DNA from 2 places in the Streptomyces sp. NPDC044061 genome. Region 2 is predicted to be linked to the other one. Evidence: riboswitches for the same ligand, from Rfam matches in the RefSeq annotation. Region 2 holds a riboswitch; the other holds the start of a gene.
The links. Region 2 has a riboswitch for cyclic di-AMP ahead of AC07CM_RS15570 (M23 family metallopeptidase). Riboswitches for the same ligand answer to the same signal wherever they lie in the genome.
Positions count from the first base shown of each region.

Region 1: linked by a shared signal. The riboswitch ahead of AC07CM_RS17655 (M23 family metallopeptidase) and the one ahead of AC07CM_RS15570 (M23 family metallopeptidase) in region 2 are both predicted to bind cyclic di-AMP.

Region 1 covers NZ_JBWKFL010000010.1:5,132-12,646, reverse strand. The annotation lists gene AC07CM_RS17670 (Glu/Leu/Phe/Val dehydrogenase dimerization domain-containing protein) at 84-1,262, shown strand; gene AC07CM_RS17665 (TetR family transcriptional regulator C-terminal domain-containing protein) at 1,347-1,967, shown strand; gene AC07CM_RS17660 (SGNH/GDSL hydrolase family protein) at 2,350-3,135, opposite strand; gene AC07CM_RS17655 (M23 family metallopeptidase) at 3,356-4,288, opposite strand; cyclic di-AMP (ydaO/yuaA leader) riboswitch at 4,293-4,456, opposite strand; gene AC07CM_RS17650 (alpha-galactosidase) at 4,760-6,859, opposite strand; gene AC07CM_RS17645 (tyrosine-protein phosphatase) at 7,031-7,515, shown strand, end outside.
Region 2 covers NZ_JBWKFL010000008.1:199,399-206,913, forward strand. The annotation lists gene AC07CM_RS15545 (DUF5998 family protein) at 1-323, opposite strand, end outside; gene AC07CM_RS15550 (hypothetical protein) at 334-747, opposite strand; gene AC07CM_RS15555 (bifunctional acetate--CoA ligase family protein/GNAT family N-acetyltransferase) at 768-3,695, opposite strand; gene AC07CM_RS15560 (HPr family phosphocarrier protein) at 3,874-4,155, shown strand; gene AC07CM_RS15565 (GntR family transcriptional regulator) at 4,338-5,033, opposite strand; gene AC07CM_RS15570 (M23 family metallopeptidase) at 5,232-5,987, opposite strand; cyclic di-AMP (ydaO/yuaA leader) riboswitch at 6,000-6,164, opposite strand; gene AC07CM_RS15575 (M16 family metallopeptidase) at 6,400-7,515, opposite strand, start outside.

The sequences.
Region 1 (7,515 bases), on a different contig from region 2:
GCACCGCTCCGGCGCCTTTGACAGGGCGCCCACTCACTCCGAATACTGACTGGCGATTCAGTAACAGGCTTCCGGGAGACCCCATGACCGCCCCCCTGATGTCGCTCGTGTGGACCGACCACGTCACCGGCCGCCAGGGCTTCCTGGTCGTCGACCGGCTGGTGCGGGGCGTGGCCAGCGGCGGGCTGCGGATGCGGCCCGGCTGCACGCTGGAGGAGGTCGCCGGACTCGCCCGCGGCATGACGATGAAGGAGGCCCTGCACTACGACCCCGAGGGCCGCTACATCCCGCTCGGCGGCGCCAAGGGCGGCATCGACTGCGATCCACGGGACCCCGGGGCGTACGGGCTGCTCGTGCGCTACCTGCGCGCCATGCGGCCGTACATCGAGGGCTTCTGGACGACCGGCGAGGACCTCGGGCTCACCCAGGACCTGGTGGACCGCGCGGCGGCGGAGGCGGGCCTGATCTCCTCCGTCCAGGCGGTGTACCCGCTGCTGGACGACGAGACGGCGGCCAGGAAGCGGCTCGCCGACGCCTTCGCGGTCTCGGTGGACGGCATCGGACTGGACGAGCTGGCGGGCGGCTGCGGGGTCGCCGAGTCGGTGCTGACGGCCCTGGACCGGGCGTCGGTGCCGCACCGGGGCACCCGCGTGGCCGTGCAGGGGCTGGGGACCATGGGCGGGGCCACGGCACGCTTCCTCGCGCGCGCGGGCCTCACGGTCGTCGCCGTGGCCGACATCAAGGGGACTCTCGCCAACCCGGAGGGCCTGGACGTGGAGGCGCTGCTGGCGGCGCGGGACGGGTACGGCACCGTCGACCGCGGTGTGCTGCGCCGCGGCGACCGTGAACTGCCCGGTGACGCATGGCTGTCCGCCGACGCGGAGGTGCTGGTGCCGGCGGCGGTGTCGTACGCGATCGGCGCCGCGGAGCAGGAACGGATCACCGCCCGCTGGATCGTCGAGGCCGCCAACATGCCCGTGCTGCCCGAGGCGGAGGCGCCGCTGGCCGCACGCGGGGTGACCGTGCTGCCGGACGTGGTGGTCAACTCGGCCACGAACGCCTGGTGGTGGTGGACGCTGTTCGGTGACATCGGCCCGGACGCCGACGAGGCGTTCGCGCACATCCGCCGCTCGATGCGCGCCCTGACCGGGCTGGTGCTCGCCCGCGCGGAGGCCGACCGGTCCACGCCGCGCGCCGCCGCCCACGCCCTGGTCACGGACCGCCTGCCGGTGATCGCGGAACGCTTCGGCTGGTACCGCTGAGGCGGCCCGGCCGGCGGCACGCGAAGTGGCCGGAGAGAGCAGGTCCCTTCGGCCGGGCCCTGAGCGACGGACTAGGGTGACCGCGTGGCGAGAGTGCGGTTGAGCGTGGCGGAGCGGCGCGAGGAGTTGCTGCGTGCCGCCATCGAGCAGATCGAGGTGCGGGGCGTGACGGCGGTGCGGATCGCCGACGTGGCCTCCGCCCTCGGTGTGAGCAACGCGCTGGTGCTGTACCACTTCTCGTCGAAGGAGAAGCTGGTCGCCGCCGCGTTCGCCTACGCGGCCGAGGGCGACCTGGCGCGGCTGCGGGCGCTGCTGGGCCGGCGCACCTCCGCGCTGCGCCGGCTGCGGGCGGCGGTGCGCTGGTACGCGCCCACGGGGCAGGCCAAGGGCTGGCGGCTGTGGATCGAGGGCTGGGCGGTGGCGCTGCGCGAGCCCGCGCTGCGGGAGGTCACCCGCGACCTGGACAAGCAGTGGAAGGCGGCGATCGCCGAGGTCGTCGCGGAGGGCGTGGCGGCGGGTGAGTTCGAGTGCGCGGACCCGGCGGGGGCGGCCCTGCGCCTCACCGCGCTTCTCGACGGGCTCGCGGTGCAGCTGACGTCGTACCCGGGCGCGGTGCCACGCTCCCGGGCCCAGCGCTGGGTGGACGACGCCCTGGCTCGGGAACTCGGGCTGCCCCGGGAGGCGTTGACCGGACGGGTACGCTGAGCCGCCCCGCCCCGGGTGGCCGCACGACCGCGCCCCGCACCACCGGACGGCCGCTACAGGGCCACCACACCCGTCACCCCACCCAGGACCCAACGGTCGACACCCGCCCGGGAAACCGCGTTGCCCCAAAAGGAGTCGACCAGGCGAGCGCGCTCAGCCGGCCCGCCCGGGCGACCGCACGACCACGCCCCGCACCACCGGACGGCCGCTACAGGGCCACCACACCCGTCACCCCACCGAGGACCCAACGGTCGACACCCGCCCGGGAAACCGCGTTGCCTCAGGAGGCGTTGACCGGACGGTGCGCTGAGCCGCCCCGCCCGGACGGCCGCATGAGCGTGCCCCGCACCGGCGGGCGCGCGGTACGGGGCCACGACGCCCGTTACGCCACCGACGCGATCCGCATCTTGATGTCGTCCGGCGACAGGGTGCCCTTCGCCGTCACATGATCCCCGGAGGACTCGCCGCGCAGCCGACGGCCGATCCACGGGACGAGGTACTCGCGGGCCCAGTGGACGTCGTCGCGACGGATCTCCAGGGTGCCCCGGGGCGGGAGCTGCGGCCAGGCCTGCTCCGGGTCGGCCGGGACGTCGAGGCCGAGGGCCTGCCCGGCGCGGAGCGCCACGCGCGTGTGCCCCTCGGGCGAGAGGTGCAGCCGGTCGTCGTCCCAGGCCCTGCGGTCCTGAATGGACTTCAGCGACCACAGGTCGAGCACGGGACAGCCGTACCGGTCGGCGATGGCGCGGACGTGCCCGTTGTAGGTGGCGATCTTGCCGCGCAGGTGCTTGAGCAGGGGCACGCCACGGGTGTCGAAGCCGGTCGTCACCAGGACGGTGCCCGCGACGCCGGTGAGCCGCGCAAGGGCCCGCTCGAAGCGCTCGGCCACCTCGTCCGGGTCGGTGCCGGGCCGGATGATGTCGTTGCCCCCCGCACAGAAGGAGACGAGGTCCGGGGCGAGTTCGACGGCCTGCGGAACCTGGTCGGCCACGATCTGGTCGAGCAGCTTCCCGCGCACCGCCAGGTTGGTGTACGCGAAGTCGCCCTCGGGCCGCCGGTCGGCGAGCAGTACCGCGAACCGGTCGGCCCAGCCCACGAAGGCCCCGTCGGGGCCGGGGTCGCCGACGCCCTCGGTGAAGCTGTCCCCCACCGCTACGTACGACCCGATCACTGATCTGCTGTCATTCTTCGAATCGTCTGCCACGTCGGACCATGATTCACCTTCGGATGTGACCTACGCGACCGTAATAAGGGGTTGACGGGCGGTGAGATAAGCCACTTCGCCAACAGGCCTCAACTGGGAATACGACCCACGGACACACCGAAGGCCGGACCCGGGGATCGAGGGTCCGGCCTTCGGTGCGTCAGGGAGAAGGTGTGCGCGGTGGCGGTCAGCCGACGGCGACGCCGTGCGAGCGGAGGTAGCCGACCGGGTCGATGTCCGAACCGTAGTTGGGCGTGGTGCGGATCTCGAAGTGCAGGTGCGGGCCGGTCACGTTGCCGGTGGCGCCCGACAGACCCAGCTGCTGGCCCGCGGTCACGGTCTGGCCGGCCGAGACGGAGAGCTGGGAGAGGTGGCCGTACTGGGCGTAGTAGCCGTCGTTCAGCTTGATGACGACCTGGTTGCCGTACGCGCCGCCCCATCCGGCGGAGACGACGGTGCCGGCGGCGACGGCCTTCACGGGGGTGCCGGTCGGCACGACGAAGTCGACGCCGGTGTGGTAGCCGCTGGACCACATGCTGCCGGCCACGTGGTAGGCGGTGCCGACGGTGGCGCCGGTGACCGGGAGGGTGTAGCCGGTGGAGGTGGCGGGGGCGGCCTGCGCCGCCGGGGCCGCCGACGCCGAGAGGGCGGCCGAGGGGGTCGCCGGCGCCGAGGCGGTCACCTTCGGCCGCTGGGCCCCCCGCGAGGCCGCGGAGGACTCGGTGTGCGCCGTCGCCGCCTTCGCGCCGAGGGACAGCTTCAGACCCGTGTGGATCAGCGACGGATCCGCGCCGACGGCCGGCCGGTTGTCCTCGTAGAGCCGCTGCCAGCCGCCGCCGACGTGCTGCTCGTCGGCGATCTTCGCCAGGCAGTCACCGGACTTCACCGTGTAGCTGCGCACGCCCGAATTCGGCTGCGCGACGGCATTCTTCACGACCGCCTTTTCCACGGCCGGAAGGGACTGCGTGGCATTTCGGGAAACTGACTGCGGGGTGGCGGCGTGCGCTCCGGTGGCCCCGATCAGCGGCAGGGCCAGTGCGGCACCGCCGGTGCCGGCGGCGGCGATGGAGCGGCTGAAACGCCGGCTCTTGGGGCGTCGGTGCTTACCCTTCGCGGGCATGGCGCATTCCTCTCCGACGCCTGCGAGGTGAGCTGTCGGGTTCGGGCTGGAGCCGCCCGGCCGCACATGCGCGGCTGCACCCCGAGCCTGCGCCCCGGGACCGGGACAGGCAGTCGTACCTGGTGGGTCCCCCGCTCCTGCCGAGCACGGGTCAAGTGTGTGGGGACTCCGGGCGGCGGCAGGATTCGGCGTTCCGTCCGGATTGGTGGCGAACGTAAGCGAGCGAGACGCACCCGGACAAGCAGCCGGTTCGTGACGAGAGTGCTCCAGCTGATCGAATTCGGGAATTCACGGTCACTCTCCGTGAATTCCCGAATCCTGACGTTTTCAATGTTCCCTGCCATCGCGGAAATTACGTGCACATGACGCGCGACGCACGGTCACGAATATGACGCTCCTCACGCGCCACCTTTCCACGCCTCCTCATTCCAGAGCGAGTTGGAATGAAGGCTGCAATTCGGACAGAGAGGCTCAGATGCGGTGTAGTCGGAGAACCGTCGCATCCAGGTCGCCCTTCAGCCCGGTGCGCAGCCCGTGATGCAACAGAACCGCACCCCGGTGCACTTCGCCCGTTTCGCGGCATTCGTACGACACCGTGGGGTCGAGTCCGCGGAGCCGTAGCGCAGGCACCGGCTCGCCGTAGCTCTGCGCCTGGAGGCAGGCGAGGACCACGGTCTCGTCCCCGAGGACGTACTGGACGGCACTCAGTCCACCCGTCGGAGGCCGCAGCCGGTACAGCTCGCCATGCTGGACCACCGGGCGGATCTCCTTGTACAGATCCACCCACCGCCGGGCCTCGGACAGCTCCCCCTCGGTCCACTCGGTGAGGTCGCCGCCGACGCCGAGCACCCCGGCCATCGAGCTGACGAAACGGAACCGCAGGGAGCTGACCCGGCCGTTGAGCTGGGTGTTCGGGCTGTCAGTGACCCAGGCGGCCATGACCCGGGCGGGGTGGATCTGGCTGAAGCCGTGTTGGATGGCGAGCCGGTCGAGCGGGTCGGTGTTGTCGGAGGTCCACACCTGGTCGGTGCGGCCCAGCACGCCGAGGTCGATCCGGCCACCCCCGCCCGAGCAGGACTCGAAGGCCACCCGGGGATGGGCGGCGCGCAGCCGGTCCAGCAGGGCGTACAGGGCCCGGACGTGGTCGACCCACAGGCGTTGCGGGTACGGCTCCCCGGGCCAGCCGGCGTCGGTGAAGCAGCGGTTGAAGTCCCACTTCACATAGTCGATCGGGGCGCTGGACAGGAGGGCGTCCAACTGCCCCCAGAGGTACTCCTGGACGTCCTCGCGGGCGAGGTTGAGGACGAGCTGATTGCGTAGTTCCGTCCGCTTTCTACCCGTTTGGTACTGCACCCAGTCGGGGTGAGCACGGTAGAGCTCGCTGTCGGGGTTGACCATCTCCGGCTCGACCCAGATGCCGAACTGCATGCCGAGGCCGTGCACCTGGTCCGCGAGGGGCTTGAGGCCGTGCGGGAAGCGGTCGGGGTTGGGGGTCCAGTCGCCGAGCCCGGCCCGGTCGCTGGTGCGGGCGCCGAACCAGCCGTCGTCCACGACGAACAGCTCGACGCCGATCGCGGCGGCCCGCCGGGCCAGGGCGGCCTGCTGCTCCTCGGAGATGTCGAAGTTGGTCGCCTCCCAGGAGTTGAACAGCACCGGCCGGTCCCGCTCCGCGTCCGGGATGACGTACGCCCGCTGGTAGGCGTGCCAGGCGCGGCTGGCCCCGCCGAAACCGCCGTCGCTCCACAGCCCCGCGAAGACGGGTGTGGTGTACGACTCCCCCGGCTCCAGGAGCAGCAGGCCCGAGTCGTCGTGGCCCGCGCCGCCGGTGATCTGCACGCGCGCGTCGGGGAGTTGGGCGACGGCGATCCGCCAGGAGCCGGACCAGCCGAGCGCGCAGCCGTAGACCTCGCCGCGCTCCTCTGTCGCGTCGGTGTCGAGCGCGACCCAGGGCAGGTGCTGGTGGCCGGTGTGGCCGCGGCGGCTGCCGACGACCTTCTCGCCGTAGGTGAGGGGTGCGGTGGTGAGCAGGGACTCGGCGGCCCAGCGGCCGTGCAGCTGGGACAGCCGCCAGCCCTCGCGCTCGGGCAGGGTCCAGGCGGCGGCGTCGGCGCGCAGCAGTTCCACGCGCGTGTGGCCGCCGTTGGCCACGGTCACCCAGCGCTCCACCACGTCGCCGCGCATCCGGTAGTCCAGGGTGATCGTCACGCCGTCGTCGTCGAAGCGCAGCCGCAGCCCGTCGCCCTCGGCGCCGTCGGTGTCGGTGTCGGTGTCGGTGTCGTACGACACGAAGCGCCACTCGGTGCCGCGCCGCTCGTCGGTGCGCACGGACAGGGCGGGGCGGGTGAAGCGCGGGCCGCCCTCGACGGGGTACTCCTCGCGGCCGTCGAGCGGGGACTCGAAGGGCCGGTAGGGGGGCAGCGGGCTCACCGCGAGGGCTTCGGCGTCGGCGAGCGCGATCCGTGGCCCCCAGTGGAGGTGCAGCAGTTCGTCCGCGTCGGTGAGATGCAGCGCGTAGCTGCTGGTGGGCCCCGACAGGAGCCACGTACGACCGTTTTCGGCGATGTCCACCATCGAGACCTCACAGGTGCCAACAGATCCGCTCAAGTGCGAACATCATTAGGCCCGGTGACCCCTGGTGGCAACGCCTGTGGACAACTGATTGCCCCAGGAAATCGATGTCGTATCGTCAACGGAGCGCCCGTCGACGAGCCGCGCCGGCGGGGCCGACCGGGAGGAGCCCCCGTGACGCAGCAGGTCCCGTCGACCGAACCCGAGCTGGCCGGAGTGCGCAACTTCCGTGACGTGGGCGGACTGCCGACCGTGGACGGACGTCGGGTGCGCCACGGAGTGCTGTTCCGCAGCGGTCACCTCGCGCACGCGACCGGGGAGGACGCCGCCTTCCTCGGCTCCCTGGGCCTGCACACGATCTTCGACTTCCGCAACGCGGCCGACCAGAAGCTGGAGGGCCCCGACGTCGAGCTGCCGGGCGTGCGGAATCTGAACCTGCCGCTGAGCGACCCGGCGGACGGCGCCGAGTTCTGGAAGATGGTCCGCGACGGCGACCTCGACCAGCTCCGCTCGATCCTCGCGGACGGCAAGGCGGCGGCCCGGATGGTCGCCTCGTACCGCACGATCGTCAAGGAGCGCACCGCCGAGCACTCGCGGGTGCTGCACGCGCTGGCCGAGGACAGCGTGCCGGCGCTGATGCACTGCGCGGCCGGCAAGGA
Region 2 (7,515 bases):
ACGACCCGGCTGACCACGACCGACGAGATCCGGCCGAGCTTCACGGACTCGGTGGACGTCGTGGCGTACGGCGTCGGGGAGGTGCTGTCGGCGGCCTGCTCGTCGGTGTGGCTGACGATGAAGCGGTTGCCGGTGAGGACCAGGACGGTCACGTGCCGGCGCACCTCGTTCTGGTCGAACGTGGTCTCCTGGTGGACCAGGTACGACCGGATGGGCTCGCCGCCCACAGCGGCCTCCACCGCCTCGGCCACGAGGGCCGGGTAGTAGCCGCTGCGCTCGATCGCCACGCGCAGCCCCTGGGTCGTCGTACTGGTCTTGGCCATGGCGTCCATCCTAATCCGTGGGCAAGGGGGGTCCGGGCCAGTCGCGGGCACCGGGGACGGCTCGCGCGCCCGCGTGCGGACTCCTCGGAACGAGTCCTGGCAGGATGTCCAGCCGCTCGGCGGCGATCAGGCAGGAGACCGGTTCCCGGCCACCGGCGTCCGCTTCGAACGCGACCACGACGGGCGGTTCTTCGCCCAGTGCCCGCGCCAGACGCGCCGTCTCCTTGGCCGTGGGCGCGCGGAAGACGGGGTCCTGGAAGCTCGGCGGACAGGAGACGAAGGCGGGAGCGGCGAAGACCGCCTCCAGGCCGTGGTGGTACGTGAGGTCGTACCCGGCCGCCAGGCGCAGCTGCCCGCCGTCCCAGACGATCACTTCCCAGTCCCACCAGCTGCCCTCGGGCAGTCGGCGCCCGGCCATCTCCATGCGCTCCCCCCTCCCCCCGCTCAATACGCCGGCAGCGTGCGCGGGCCGAGGTCGCCGCGGGCGGGCGGGGGCGCGAGCCGTACGGTGGCGCCGAGGACGCTCACGCCCCGCTGGGCGACGACGACCGGCTCCAGGGTGACGGCGACGACCTCGGGGTGATCGTCGACCAGCCGGGACACACGCAGCAGCAGCTCCTCCAGCGCGGGGGTGTCCACCGGCGTGGAGCCGCGCCAGCCGAACAGCAGCGGTGCCGTCCGGATGGAACGCACCAGCGAGGTCGCCTCCCGGTCGGTGACCGGGACCAGCCGGTGCGCCATGTCCCCGAGCAGCTGCGAGGCGGCCCCGGCGAGACCGAAGGACAGCACGGCCCCGGCCGCCGGATCGATCACCGCCCGTACGACGGTGTCGACGCCCCGCGGCGCCATGCCCTGCACCACCGGCCGCAGCTCCTCGGGCTTCCCGAACAGCTCGGTCAATTCGGCGTAGTTCCTGCGCAGTTGCTCCTCGTTCGCCAGGTCCAGCCGTACGCCGCCCAGGTCGGCCCGGTGCCGCAGGTGGGGGGCGGTGGCCTTGAGCGCCACGGGGTAGCCGAGGGTGCGGGCGGCCTCGGCGGCGGCGTCCGCGGTGGGCGCGGGGAGCGCGCGGCGGACGTGGACGCCGTACTTGTCCAGCAGCTCGCAGGTCTCCTCCGGCCCGATCGTGAGCCCCTGCCCGCGCTCGAGCAGCCCGCCGATCAGCTCGGCGGCCTCCTTCTCGTCGATGTCCTCGTACTCCGGCACCTTCCCCGGGTCGGCGGCCTCCCGCCGCCACTGCGCGTACTTCACGGCTTCGGCGAGGGCACGCACGGCTCGTTCGGCGGCAGGGAAGGCGGGGATGAGCCGGGTTCCTTCGGGGGCGGTGCTCCGCGGCCCGCCCACCTCGACGGCCCCGGGGCCCGCGCCGGACGCCGCGCCACCCGCACCCACTCCCGCGGTCGGCGCCTTCCCGGCACCCGCGCCCGCGGTGGGCAGTCGTTCCGCTGGGCGGAACCAGGGGGCACCGCCCTCGGTGCCGGGTGCCTTCTCGACGGCCTGGGGTGCCGTACTCGCCGCAGCCGACAACGCTTCCGCGAGCCCCCCGAGCTCCACGTGCACCACGAGCACCGGCTTGCCCGGAACCGCGGTCGCGGCCGACCGCAGCGCCTCCGCCAGCTCCGCGTCCCCCGGCGACCCCTCCCCGATCGCCGGAATCGCCGTGACGACGACGGCGTCACACGTCTCGTCCGCCAGCGCCCGCGACAGCGCCCGGTGGAAGTCCTCCGCCGTCGCCCCGGTCGTCAGGTCCCGCGGCCGCGACGGCCGCAGCCCCTCCGCGAGACAGCGGTCGTACGTCAGCACTCCCAGCGACTCGGAGTTGCCGAGGATCGTCACGCGCGGCCCCGCCGGCAGCGGCTGCCGGGCGAGCAACAGGCCCGCGTCGACCAGTTCGGTGATCGTGTCCACCCGGATCACCCCGGCCTGCCGCAGCAGCGCGGAGACGGTGGCGGGCTGCAGCTGGGTGGCCCGCACCGCGTGCCCCTGCGGCGCGGAGCCGACCCCTTGCACCACGACCAGCGGCTTCGCCGCCGCCGTGCGCCGGGCGAGCCGGGTGAACTTGCGCGGGTTGCCGATGGACTCCAGGTACATCAGGACGACGTCGGTCTCCGGGTCGTCGTACCAGTACTGGAGGACGTCATTGCCGGAGACGTCGGCACGGTTCCCGGCGGACACGAAGGTGGAGACGCCGGTGACCCCCGTGACCCCTCCGCCGCGCCGATGCAGCCGGGACAGCAGTGCGATGCCGATGGCACCGGACTGCGCGAACAGGCCGATCCGGCCCGGCCGGGGCATCTCGGGGGCGAGCGAGGCGTTCAGCCGCACGTCGGGCGCGGTGTTGATGACGCCGAAGGCGTTGGGTCCGATGATCCGCATGCCGTACGCGCGCGCGAGCCGGACCAGGGCCCGCTGCCGCTCACGCCCCTCGGGCCCGCTCTCCGCGTACCCGGCGGACAACACCACAAGCCCCTGCACCCCGTGCTCGCCGCACTCGGCGACCACAGCGGGCACCGCGTCGGCCGGAACGGCGACGACGGCGAGGTCCACCGGGCCCCCGATGTCCCGCACCGAGCGGCGGGCGGGCACTCCGTCGACCTCCTCGAGGTCCTCGGGGAAGGCCTTGTTCACCGCGTACAGGCGGCCGGGGTGGCCGGCGTCCCGGATGTTGCCGAGGACGCTGCGGCCGACTCCGCCGGGAGTACGGCCGACGCCGACGACCGCCACGGAGCCGGGGGCCAGCAGCCGCCGTACCGAGCGGGCCTCGGCGCGCTGCTCCCGCGCGCGCTGCACGGCGAGGGAGCGGTCGGTGGGCTCGAGGTCGAACTCCAGGCGCACGACGCCGTCTTCGAAGCTGCGCTTCTGGGTGTAACCGGCGTCCGTGAACACCTTGATCATCTTGGTGTTGGCGGGCAGCACCTCGGCGGCGAAGCGGCGGATGCCGCGCTCACGGGCGACCGCCGCGATGTGCTCCAGGAGGGCGGAGGCGACACCGCGGCCCTGGTGGGCGTCCTGCACCAGGAAGGCGACCTCGGCCTCGTCGGCCGGCGAGGAGGCGGGCATGCCGTCGGCGCCGATGCGGTCGTAGCGTACGGTGGCGATGAACTCGCCGCCGATGGTGGCCGCGAGTCCCACCCGGTCCACAAAGTCGTGGTGCGTGAAGCGGTGGACGTCCTTGGCGGACAGGCGCGGGTACGGCGCGAAGAAGCGGTAGTACTTCGACTCGTCCGAGACCTGCTCGTAGAAGCTGACCAGGCGGTTGGCGTCGTCAACGGTGATGGGCCGGATGCGCGCGGTGCCCCCGTCGCGCAGCACGACGTCCGCCTCCCAGTGGGCGGGGTACTCGTGCCGGTCCTGCCGGTCCGCCGAGCTCTGCATGGGCCCCAGAGTACGGCTCGCGTCCGACAACGGCGCGAGGCAGTCTGTGGAGGACGGAAGTCGGACCGAGGCCGCGGTTCCGACGACACACCGGAGCGGGACGAAGGACCGCTGCGGGCATGCCTCGCGATATGGGAAACTGGTCTAGACAACCCTGAACACCGAAGGGCAGCAACACATGGCTGAGCGCCGCGTCAACGTCGGCTGGGCCGAGGGCCTCCACGCCCGCCCCGCTTCCATCTTCGTCCGAGCCGCCACGGCCGCAGGCGTCCCGGTGACGATCGCCAAGGCCGGGGGCAACCCCGTGAACGCGGCCTCCATGCTGGCTGTCCTGGGCCTGGGCGCCCAGGGCGGCGAGGAGATCGTCCTCGCCTCCGACGCCGAGGGCGCCGACGCCGCCCTGGACCGTCTGGCCAAGCTGGTCTCCGAGGGCCTCGAGGAACTTCCCGAGACCGTCTGAGTCCGTTTCAGGAAGCCGCGTCATCCCCTGCGGATGACGCGGCTTCCGCGTTTTCGGCGACCGGCAGGGGAATTCACGGCGGGCAGCGGAACCGCGCGCGACCGCGAATTCACGGCGTGCCGGAAAAGGGCAGCGGAAATACACGTCCACCGAATATCCCTTCTTTGTATACGGCCCCCGTGTTAATGCCGCAGGCTCGGCATGTTTACGGCGTGTTGCGAGTTCCTCACACGCTCCGTGCGGTCGCCGGCCGCGGTGAAGCGCGGCCGGTGCGCGGCCGTCGCCCGCTCGGTGTGCAGCGCCGTGATCGCCCGGGCGCGTTCGCCGTCGCCGCGCGCCACCGCGTCCACGATCGCGCCGTGCTCGGCCCAGGCCTCGACCGGACTCGGCGATGCCTCGACCGCGTACATCCAGGCGATCTTGTGCCGCAACTGGGTCAGCACCGAGGTCAGCGAGTGGCTGCCGGAGGCCTGCGCGAGCGTCTCGTGGAACCAGCCGCCGAGCGAGCGCAGGTCCTCGCTGTTGCCGCGCCTGGCCCGCTCCTGGCCCAGCCGGACCAGGCCGCGCAGCACCTTCAGATGGGCCTCGGTGCGCCGCTGGGCGGCCCGGGCGGCGCCGAGCGGTTCCAGGAGCATGCGCATCTCCAGCAGGTCGGCGGCCTCCTGCTCGGTCGGCTCGGCCACGCACGCGCCCGCGTGCCGCCGGGTCACCACGAACCCCTCCGCCTCCAGCGTGCGCAGGGCCTCGCGGACGGGAACGCGCGAGACGCCGTAGCGGCGGGCCAGGACTTCCTCGGTGAGGCGGCTGCCGCGCTCGTAGACACCGGCCACGATGTCGTCCCGGATCGCCGTGCACACCGAGTGCGCCGGAATACGCATGACCGACCTCCGTCTTAATCCCCGTGAAACGTCGACGATGGACGTGTGTCCCGTGACTCTATTGCAATGAGCCGGAATTTCCGACGGCAGGCCGGAATCCATGGATATTTTTTGGACAGCGGAGACGGCGGACCTGCGGAAAACGACGAAAGCCCCGGCTTGTGAGCCGGGGCTTCGACGATGCCGTGCGGTGGGGCGTCAGACGTTCACGCCGTGCTTGCGGAGATAGGCGACCGGGTCGACGTCCGAGCCGTACTCGGGGGTCGTGCGGGCCTCGAAGTGCAGGTGCGGCCCGGTGACGTTGCCGGTCGCGCCGGACAGGCCGATCTGCCCGCCCGGGACGACCTTCTGGCCCACCGTGACGCCGATGGACGACAGGTGGCCGTACTGGGTGTACATGCCGTCGGCCATCCGGATCACGATCTGGTTGCCGTACGCGCCGCCCCAGCCGGTCGAGACGACCGTGCCGGAGCCGACCGCGTGGACGGGGGTGCCGCTGGCCGCGTGGAAGTCAATGCCGGTGTGGGACCCGGAGGACCACAGGGAGCCGCCGGTCTTGTAGCCCGTGGAGACGTACGAGTTCGCGACCGGGGCGACGAAGGCGTTCAGGCGCCGGCGCTCGGCCTCGCGGGCGGCGCGCGCCTTGGCCTCGCGCTCCTTCTTCGCCCGCTCGGCGGCCGCCTTGGCCGCGGCCTCCTCGGCCGCCTTCTGGTCGGCGGCCTGCTTCTGCGCGGTGGCCTGCTCGTCGATCTGCTCGGCGACGTCGTCGCTCACGGTGATCACCGGGGTGAGACCGGTCTGCTCGACGGAGTTCTCGGCGGCGAGCGCCGGGGTGGCAGCGAGGGTGCCGATGACACCGGTGGTGGTGAGGGCCGCGATACCGGCCGCCTGAGCCGTGGTGCGCTTGACCCGGCCGGGCTTGCGGTGCTTCCCGGTGGCGCACATGAACGCCATGTAGTGGCTGGTCCTTTCCTTCCCTCTCGCCTACCGGGTTAGCTGACGGGTTCGGAGCAGGAAGGTCTCCTACGGACCCCCTCGCTCACGCGCGGGCGTCCGATTCACCCCAGGGACTGCGGTTGGGTCCCCGGCTCCCCTGGCTCGCGCCGTACGGGGACTCGGCGATGACTGTCCGGTGCCGCGGGCGCGGCGCACTGCCTGACGAACAGCCCGGAAGACGCTAAAGCGAGCGACTTTCGATCCCCAAACGGATCCGGGCTTTTGTAGCGCATCCCACAGGTCAGACGGGTAACCTCTGCCCCAATTCGGACATTGGGGCAGGGGTCCCCACAGAGGGGTTTGCACAGCAAGGGGCCCTGACGACCCGTCGGTCACCAGGGCCCCACGCGCGCGTGGCGCGGCCTCGTCGCTACTCGGCCGCCACGACGGTGACTTCGCCGATGCCGAGCGCCTCGACCGGTGCCTTGATCTCGGCCGCGTCGCCGACGAGCACGGTCACCAGGCGGTCCACCGGGAAGGCGTTGATGACCGCGGCGGTGGCCTCCACGGTGCCGGTGGCGGCGAGCTGCTGATACAGCGTCGCCTGGAAGTCGTCCGGCAGGTGCTGCTCGACCTGGTCGGCGAGCGTGCTCGCGACGGCCGCCGCGGTCTCGTACTTCAGCGGCGCCACCCCGACGAGGTTCTGCACGGCGACGTCGCGCTCGGAGTCGGTCAGGCCCTCCGCCGCGAGCGTGCGCAGCACCGTCCACAGGTCCTGCAGGGCGGGACCGGTGTTCGGGGTGTCCACGGAGCCGCTGATGGCGAGCATCGCGGCCCCGGTGCCCTCCGGGGCGGACCTGAGGACCTGCCCGAAGGCCCGCACGCCGTAGGTGTAGCCCTTCTCCTCGCGCAGGACGCGGTCCAGGCGGGAGGTGAGGGTGCCGCCGAGGCAGTAGGTGCCGAGCACCTGGGCGGGCCACACGCGGTCGTGCCGGTCGGGACCGATCCGGCCGATCAGCAGCTGCGTCTGGACGGCGCCCGGCCGGTCGACGATGACGACACGGCCGGTGTCGTCGGCGGTCACCGGCGGCACGGGCCGCGGCTGCCCCGGCGTGCCGGACCAGGCGCCGAGGGTGTCGGTGAGCAGCGCGTCCAGGTCGGTTCCGGTGAGGTCGCCGACCACGACCACGGTCGCCGTGCCGGGTCGCACATGACGGTCGTAGAAGGCGCGTACGGCCGCCGCGTCGATCTTCTCGACGGTCTCCTCCGTGCCCTGGCGCGGGCGCGACATGCGCGAGGTCGCCGGGAACAGCTCCTTGGAGAGCTCCTTGGCGGCCCGGCGGGAGGGGTTGGCCAGCTCGTGCGGGATCTCGTCCAGGCGGTTGCGGACCAGCCGCTCGACCTCGCTCTCGGCGAAGGCGGGCGCGCGCAGGGCGTCGGCGAGCAGGCCGAGGCCCTTGGCCAGACGGGAGGCCGGGACCTCCAGGCTGAGCCGGACTCCGGGGTGGTCGGCGTGCGCGTCGAGCGTGGCGCCGGCCCGCTCCAG